Regions from separate parts of the Geodermatophilus sp. SYSU D01186 genome, predicted to be linked through region 2. Evidence: riboswitches for the same ligand, from Rfam matches in the RefSeq annotation. Region 2 holds a riboswitch; the other holds the start of a gene.

Region 1 (4,127 bases), on a different contig from region 2:
CCGGTGCCGGTGCGCTGCGCGGTCACCGTCCAGCGCGCCTCGTCGGTCGACCACTCGGCCGAGACGACCCGGGTGCCGAACCGGATGTGCCGGTCGACGCCGTGCTCGCGCGCGGTCTCCTGCACGTAGTGGCGGATCGACTCGCCGTCGGCGATGGCCCGCGCCTGCGTCCACGGCTTGAACGAGTAGCCGAGGGTGAACATGTCGGAGTCCGAGCGGACGCCGGGGTAGCGGAACAGGTCCCAGGTACCGCCGATGGCCTCCCGCGCCTCGAGGACGGCGTAGCTGCGGTCGGGGCACTCCCGCTGGAGGTGGCAGGCGGCGCCGATGCCGGAGAGCCCGGCGCCGACGATGAGCACGTCCACGTGCTCGGCGGGTGCGGTCATGTCGTTCCCCCTGGCTCGGCCGGTGACCTGCGCCACGGTAGTCGACACGTCGTCGAGGACGTCAACGACGCGTCGGCTCGTCGGTGCCGTAGATGGTGCGCAGCCAGACGGTGAGCAGGACGTCGATGAGCTCGTCCTCCCCCACGGCCGGCTGCTGGCCGGCGAGGGTGCCCTGGATGACCCGCTCGTTCATCCAGTTCAGCGCCGTGGCGAGGTCGCGCGCCGCCGGCCCGCCCGGCGCCGCACCGCGCGCCCGCTCCTCTTCGATCGCCGCGGCGGTCTCGGCGACGAACCCCTCCATGACCTGGGACCACAGCTCCCGCACCTCGGCGCTGGCGGCCAGCAGCTGGGTGGCGGCCGCGGTGAGGGCCCGGTGTGCGCGGAAGGTGTCGCGGACCGCGACCAGCGCCGCGCGCCAGCTCTCCCGCACGTCGTCGGAGGCGGCGGCCAGGGCGGCGGCGCGCAGCTCCCGGGCCTCGGCGACCACGCGGTCCAGCAGCGCCAGGACGACGGCCTCCTTGGAGGCGAAGTAGAAGTAGAAGGTGGGCCGGGAGATGCCGGCACCGCGGGCGAGGTCGTCGACGGAGATCTCCGCCGGCGACCGCTGCGCCAGCAGCGCCTCGGCGGTGGCGAGGATCGCCCGCTCCCGGTCGTCACCGGAGGGACGGCGGGCGCGGCGGCCACGGTCGGGTGCCACGCTGCTCACGGCAGCCGCCAGACCGTCGTCCGCCGCAGGCCCGGACCCTCGGTCTCCGGGATCTCGTAGACCGCGGCGGCGGCCAGCCGGTCGTGCGGCAGGTAGGGCCGCCCCGGATCACCCACGTACACCTCGACCCCGCGGGCGCGGGCACGGTCGAGGAACGGCAGCACCCGTTCGGTCATCTCCCGGTCGTAGCAGACGTCCCCGGCCAGGACGACGTCGATGCCGGGCAGCTCGCGGCCGAGGACGTCACCGATCACGCTCACGCCGTCGATTCCGTTGAGGCCGGCGTTGACGCCGACCGCGGTGCGGCTGAACTCGTCGACGTCACTGGCCAGCACCCACCGGGCACCGGCCAGCCGGGCGGCGAGGGCGACCAGGCCGCTGCCGGCGCCGAGGTCGAGCACCGTCCGTCCAGCGACCACCTCGGGCCGGTCCAGGACGAAGCGGGCCAGCGCCTGGCCGCCCGGCCACGCCGCCGCCCAGAACGGCGGCGCCTCCCCGGCGCCACCGTCCTCGGTCTCCATCGCCTCCCACAGGGCGACGACGTCCTCGGCCACGTGCAGCCGCACCTCCGGGACCGACGACGGCCGCCGGACCTGGGTGTGGGCACGGACGAAACCGGACGGGACGACCCTCACCGCCCGACCGTCCCACACCCGGTCCCGAGACGGCTCGAGGGGCCGCCCCTGTCAGGAGCGGCCCCTCGAACGGGTGCCCGGTGCGGGACCGGGGCGGCGATCAGTACCAGTTGTGGGCCTGCGAGTGCGCCCACGCGCCACAGGGGCTGCCGTACCGGTTCTCGATGTAGATGAGCCCGGCGTCGATCTGGCGGTAGCCGTCGGAGGTCTTCGCGATGCCGGTGCCGGCCCAGGTGGAGTTCAGGAACTGCGGGATGCCGTAGGCGGTGCTGGTGGGGTTCTGCGCGTTGGGGTTCCAGCCGCTCTCCTTGCCCCACAGGTTCTCCAGGCAGCTGAACTGCTGGGCGCTGCCGACCTTGGACATCGCGTACTCCTTGAAGGAGCCGCGGGGAGCCGCGGCGGCCGCGGGCGCCGGGGCGGCGGCAGGAGCGGCAGCGGCCGCGGCCGCGGCCTGCGCAGCGGCAGCGGCCTCACGCTCGGCGGCCTCGCGGGCGGCCTGCTCGGCGGCGGCGGCCTCCGCGGCGGCGCGCTCGGCGGCCTCGCGCTCGGCGGCCTGGCGGTCGAGCTCGGCCTGGTCGGCCGCGGCCTGCGCCTGGGCGGCGCTGGCCTCGGCGGCCTGGCGCTCGCTGCGGGAGGCGGCGAGGTGCTGCAGCGGGGCCAGGTCGGCGGCCTCCGGGGTCGCCGCGGCCGCGGCGTCGGCGGTGATGCCGAGCTGCTCGGCCACGCTGACCGACTCGGTCCGGGTGGCGGTGGCCTCGGCGTCGGGCGCGCCGCTGGCCAGGACGTTGACCACGATCGCGCCGGCCGCGGCGGCGGCCAGGAAGAACGCGGGACGGCGGCCCTTGGCCGGCAGGCCGAAGCCGCGGCGGGAGGTGGTCTGGGGGGTGGCGGCGTCGGCGGCGGGGGTGGTGGCGGCGTCGACGGCGGGGAACTGCACGGTGCGGTCGTTCATCGAGTGGGGTGCTCCGGGGCGCGAGGGCGCCCGCGGGCCTGCCGACTCGTACGGAGGGCAGCCCGGGACGCGAGGGTCTACGGGAGGGGTCCGGCGGCGGTCAGTGACGCGCGCGGCCGGTCAACGGCGAGGCGGGATCAGCGGACCGAGGAAGAGGCGCGAGGTGCGCGTGGCCCGGGATCCCTGCGAGCCGGGAGGGCCCGTGGGCGAGGCATGCGGATGCTCTCCGTTCCTTCCATGGCCGCCTACCGAGTTAGCTGACGGGTTCGGGCGGGAAGGTGCCCTACCTGCTCGAGAGCAGGACTCACCCCAGTGCTTCGATGGGTCCCCGGCTCACGTCCGCGGGAGGCGGACACGACTCGGCGGCGTCCGGCCAGGCTCCCCGGATGGGGAAGCACGACCGACCGGACCCACTCACCGTACGGGCCGTTATCGTCCTGTGACAATCCCGTGGGCCCCATCCGTCACGTGACCCTCGTCGCGGGAGAGTTCTCGGCGGATCCGGAATACGCCCGGGGCGGCGCTGTTGCACGCAGCAGTAGTTGCGCTCTCAACCACTTGGAGCACGAGATGCAGTTCGGGATCTTCTCGGTCAGCGACCTCACGACCGACCCCACGACCGGCCGCACGCCCAGCGAGGCGGAGCGGATCCAGGCGGTCGTGGCCATCGCGAAGAAGGCCGAGGAGGTCGGGCTCGACGTCTTCGCCCTCGGCGAGCACCACAACCCGCCGTTCTTCTCGTCCTCCCCCACCACCACGCTGGCCTACATCGCCGCGCAGACCCCGACGCTGCAGCTGTCGACGGCGACCACGCTGATCACCACCAACGACCCGGTGAAGATCGCCGAGGACTACGCGATGCTGCAGCACCTGGCCGGCGGCCGCGTGGACCTGATGATGGGCCGCGGCAACACCGGCCCGGTCTACCCCTGGTTCGGCAAGGACATCCGTGACGGCATCCCGCTGGCCGTGGAGAACTACGCGCTGCTGCGCAAGCTGTGGGACACCGACGTCGTCAACTGGTCGGGGCAGTACCGCACCCCGCTGCAGGGCTTCACCTCGACCCCGCGGCCGCTGGACGGCGTCGCGCCGTTCGTGTGGCACGGCTCCATCCGCTCGCCGCAGATCGCCGAGCAGGCCGCCTACTACGGCGACGGCTTCTTCCACAACCACATCTTCTGGCCGCCGCAGCACACCCAGCGGATGGTCGAGTTCTACCGCCAGCGCTACGAGCACCACGGCCACGGCTCGGCCGACCAGGCGATCGTCGGCCTCGGCGGGCAGGTCTTCATGCGCAGGAACAGCCAGGACGCCGTCCGGGAGTTCCGGCCCTACTTCGACAACGCCCCGGTCTACGGGCACGGCCCGTCGCTGGAGGACTTCAGCCGTGAGACGCCGCTGACCGTCGGCTCCCCGCAGCAGGTCGTCGAGCGCACCCTCGGCTTCCG
Region 2 (4,127 bases):
CGCCCATCACGACGACGACCTGCTCGCCCACCGGCTTCAACCGTGTCTGTGCCATGGCGGGTGCCCCACCCCGGCGAGACGCGGCCGCTGGGCGTGTCGGCCGGATGTGTCCGGCGCGACACCGGGGCCGGCCCGGGTGCGCACGCGCCACGGCCCCGGCGCGGGGGTTTCACGGCCACGCCGGGGCCGGTCGGCCGACGGGGTGCCCTCGGACGGCGTCGCCCAAACCCCCGTGTCGGACGTTGGCGGGCGGGGCGCACCCGAGGGAACGCCCCAGGGCCCCGCCCGCCGACCAGCATGCCGCCGACCGGTGCACCCCGCAACAGATGTCTAGGACGTCTGCCGATCGGCGTGGGCACCATAGGGTCGCACTGTGGAGGTCTGGTTCAACCCGTCCTGTTCCAAGTGCCGCACCGCGCGCGACCACCTGGAGGAGGCCGGCGTGGAGTACACCCTGCGCCGCTACCTCGACGACCCGCCGACCGAGTCGGAGCTGCGCGCCGCGCTGGGCGCGCTCGCGCTGCAGCCGTGGGACGTCACGCGGATGTCCGAGCCGCTGGCCCGCGAGCTCGGGCTGCGGGACCTCCCCCGGGACGCCGACACGTGGGTCCGGCTGCTGGTGCAGCACCCGAGGCTGATCCAGCGCCCGCTCGTGCTCACCGACGACGGCCGGGCGTGGGTCGCCCGGGACGACGAGACGCTGACCGAGGTGGTCGCGGCCGCCCGCGACGCGCACGGGCGGCCGTGACCGCCGGGGAGGCGGTCAGCCCCGGTAGTTCACGTGGACGTGGTCCATGTGGTTGGCCGTCGGGCTGCCGCGGTCGGCCATGGCCTTCCAGGCACCGTTCGGCGAGCTGAGCATCCGCTGCTTCCAGATGATGTAGTCCACGCCCAGCTCGTCCCAGTGGGCGATGTGGTACTGGGCGATCGTGTCCCCGAGCGCGGAGCTGGTCATGTAGTCCAGCGCCAGGCCCGAGGGGTGGCCGCCCGGGTCGGCGGCGCTGGCACGGGTGCCGCCGATGGTGATGCCGGCGGCGCCGGGCACGTTGCTGACCACCGCGTTGGCGGCCGCCTGCGCCGGGGGCTTCGTGGGCCCGGCGGTGTTGGTGATGCGCGCGACGGTGGTGGCCGCGACGCTCCCCGAGGCCGCGGCCGTTCCGGCGGACCCACCGGAACGTTGCGGGGCGGCCTTCGCCGCCTGGGCGGCCTTCGCGGCCTCGGCGGCCTGCGCGGCCTCGGCAGCCTTCGCGGCCTCGGCGGCCTTCGCGGCCTCGGCAGCCTTCGCGGCCTCGGCAGCCTTCGCGGCCTCGGCGGCCCGCGCTGCGGCCTCCTCCTCGGCCTTCCGGCGGTCCAGCTCGGCCTGGTCGGCGGCGGCCTGGGCCTGCTGCGCCGCGGTCTGCTCGGCCTCGCGGCTGCTGCGGCTGGCGGTCAGCTGCTCGAGCGACTCCAGGTCCGGCGTCGCCTGGGCGGCGGGGGCGGAGTCGGCGGTCAGCCCGAGCTCAGCGGCGACGCTGACCGACTCCGACGGCCCGGCCTCGGCCTGCGCGGCCGGGTCCGAGCCGAACAGGACGTTGACCATGAGGGCGCCGGCGGTGGCCACGCCGAGGTACAGCGCGGGACGGCGGACGGTCGCCGGGGGACGGCGGCGCGAACCGCTGCGGCGGTCGGCGGCGCGACCGGTTGTCGTGCGGGGGTCCATGAGGGGGTGTGCTCCGGGGTCTACGGCGCAGCGGCGCGCCGGAGGGCGGCGGGCTGCGGGGGCGAGCGGGCAGCGGGGCTGCGGTCGTCCGGGCGCCTGCGCGGGTCACCGGGGAAGCGGCGGTCAGCCGGTCGAGCGGAGGTGCTCGAGGTGGGCCCGCGGGCGGCGTGCGTCAGGGACGGCCGCGTGCGATCAGGTGCGCGGGGGCACCCGGCTCGGGCGGTACCGGCTCGGGCAGGGTCGTGCTGCAGGGCAAGGGCGCGCCATCCGGCGGCTCTCCGTTCTTCCGATGGCCGCCTACCGAGTTAGCTGACGGGTTCGGGCGGGAAGCAGCCCTACTCGTTCCGGACGGATGCCCGGAGCGGGATTCACCCCAGTACTGCGATGGGTCCCCGGCTCACCCCGGAGGGCGACTCGGCGGCGTCCGTTCGGGGCTCCCCGGGCGGGGACGCGACGGTCGAGCGGACCACCCCACCGTAACCGTCGTTATGCAGTTGTGACAATCCGTGGCCGTCGTTTCGTCGGGTGACCCGCGTCGCGCAGCGCCCGATCGACGGCCGGACGGTGTAGGGGCTGGACCCTCAGCCGACGGGGACCGCCACGGCGCGCTCGACCGCGGCCGCGGCGTCGAAGGACGCCGGCACCGGCACCAGGGGCGGGCGCACGGTGCCCATGGGGTGCCCGTGCCGCCGCTCGGCGATGCGCTTGAGCATCCCCGGCGCGACGAACTCCTTGGTCATCGCCCGCACCTGCTGCAGGTGGGCCGACAGCGCCGCGGCGTCGGCCGCCCGCCCGCCGCGGACGTGCTGGTAGAGCGCGACGACCTGCTCGGGGACGATGTTGGCCAGCGCCGAGATCGAGCCGGTGGCGGTCAGCAGGCGGGCCGGCAGGTCGTCCTCGGTACCGACCAGCACGCCCTTGCCCGCCGCGTGCACGGCCTCGGCGTAGCCGGCCTCCCCGCCGGAGTCCTTCACCCCCCACACCGGCAGCGCGGTCACGAGCTCCGCGGGGACGGGCACCGCGTACTTGGGGATGTGGTAGACGACCACCGGGTGCCGGGTGGCGGCCAGGACCCGCTCGTAGAACACCCGCAGGCCCTCGGCCGCGGCCGGCCGGAAGTAGTACGGCGGGAGCACCATCACCGCCCGCACCGGCAGGTCCGCCAACTCCGCCAGCAGGTCCAGGGTGTCCGGCAGGTTCCCCTCCGCCACCGTCGGGACGACGTGCAGCGGCCCCACCTCCGGCAGCAGGGCCTCCAGCACGGCCAGCTTCTCCCGCGGGGACACCGACGGCCCCTCGCCGTTGGTGCCGAACGGGATGACCCCGGCCACGCCCTGCCCGGCCAGCCAGCGGACGTGGCCCAGGTAGGAGTCGACGTCGATGCTGAAGCGCTCGTCGTCGCGGAAGGGCGTCACGTTCGCCACGTAGACACCCTCGAGCACGCCGGCGGGGTCGTCGGGGTGCATCGTCACCTCCCGAGGTCGACGGTCCGGTCCAGGAACGCGGTCAGTTCACGGCGGCTGGGCAGGCCCTCGTAGTCGCCGCGGTCCTGCACGCAGAAGGCGCCCATGGCGTTGGCGGTGCGCAGACGCTCGGCCGGCCCGCAGCCCCACAGGGTGGCCGCGAGGTAGCCGGCGGCGAACGCGTCGCCGGCACCGACCGGGTCGAGCTGTCGGGCGGGGAACCCCGGGGAGGTCAGCCGCTCGCCGTCCACCCGGGCCGCGCAGCCGCGCGCGCCGAGCTTGAGCACGACCTCGGCGGGCCCGGCGTCGGCCAGCCGCTCCAGGCACGTGTCGTCGTCCCAGCCCCACAGGGCGCGGGCCTCGTCGTGGCCGGCCAGCAGGACGTCGACGTGCGGGAACATCGCCTCGCTGGCGGCGCGGGCCGCGGCCGGCTCCCACAGCCGGCTGCGGTAGTTGACGTCGTAGCTCACCCGCACGCCCGCCGCCCGCGCCGTCCGTGCCGCCCACGGCAGGAACTCCGCGGCCTCCGGGGAGAGCGCCCCGGTGATCCCGGTGAGGTGCAGGAAGGCCGCACCCTCGAGGACGGCGGGGTCGAAGGCGCCCGGGGCGAGGGTCGAGGCCGCCGAGCCGCGGCGGTAGTAGTGGACCCGCAGCGCCCCGGCGACCTCCTCGCGCAGGTAGAGGCCGGTCGGGCGGTCCGGCACCCGGCGCACCGCACGGGTGTCCACACCCTCGGCCCGCACCCGGTGCAGCACCAGCTCGCCGGGCTCGTCGTCCCCGAGGATGCTCACCCAGGCGGCCGGGACGCCCAGCCGCGACAGCCCGATGGCGACGTTGCTCTCCGCGCCGCCGATCGACAGCGTCACCGCCCCGGCGTGCCGGAGCCGGCCGGGCGCCGTCGGGACGACGAGCACCATCGTCTCCCCCGCGGTGACCACCCGCGGGACGGCCGCGGCGACCTCCCC

What was found. A riboswitch is a leader RNA that binds a small molecule or an ion and turns the genes downstream of it on or off. The one in region 2 is predicted to bind cyclic di-AMP.
Region 1: it holds a riboswitch for cyclic di-AMP, as region 2 does, so the genes downstream of both, ACI784_RS15085 (aggregation-promoting factor C-terminal-like domain-containing protein) here and ACI784_RS12140 (hypothetical protein) in region 2, are expected to answer to the same signal.

The regions. Positions count from the first base shown of each region.
Region 1 is NZ_JBJGYW010000019.1:27,237-31,363, forward strand. It holds gene ACI784_RS15070 (flavin-containing monooxygenase) at 1-386, opposite strand, end outside; gene ACI784_RS15075 (TetR/AcrR family transcriptional regulator) at 448-1,083, opposite strand; gene ACI784_RS15080 (class I SAM-dependent methyltransferase) at 1,089-1,727, opposite strand; gene ACI784_RS15085 (aggregation-promoting factor C-terminal-like domain-containing protein) at 1,828-2,679, opposite strand; cyclic di-AMP (ydaO/yuaA leader) riboswitch at 2,907-3,054, opposite strand; gene ACI784_RS15090 (LLM class flavin-dependent oxidoreductase) at 3,250-4,127, shown strand, end outside.
Region 2 is NZ_JBJGYW010000014.1:36,523-40,649, forward strand. It holds partial or broken gene ACI784_RS12130 (SDR family oxidoreductase) at 1-55, opposite strand, end outside; gene ACI784_RS12135 (ArsC/Spx/MgsR family protein) at 374-748, shown strand; gene ACI784_RS12140 (hypothetical protein) at 764-1,699, opposite strand; cyclic di-AMP (ydaO/yuaA leader) riboswitch at 1,979-2,129, opposite strand; gene ACI784_RS12145 (dihydrodipicolinate synthase family protein) at 2,281-3,165, opposite strand; gene ACI784_RS12150 (sugar kinase) at 3,168-4,127, opposite strand, start outside.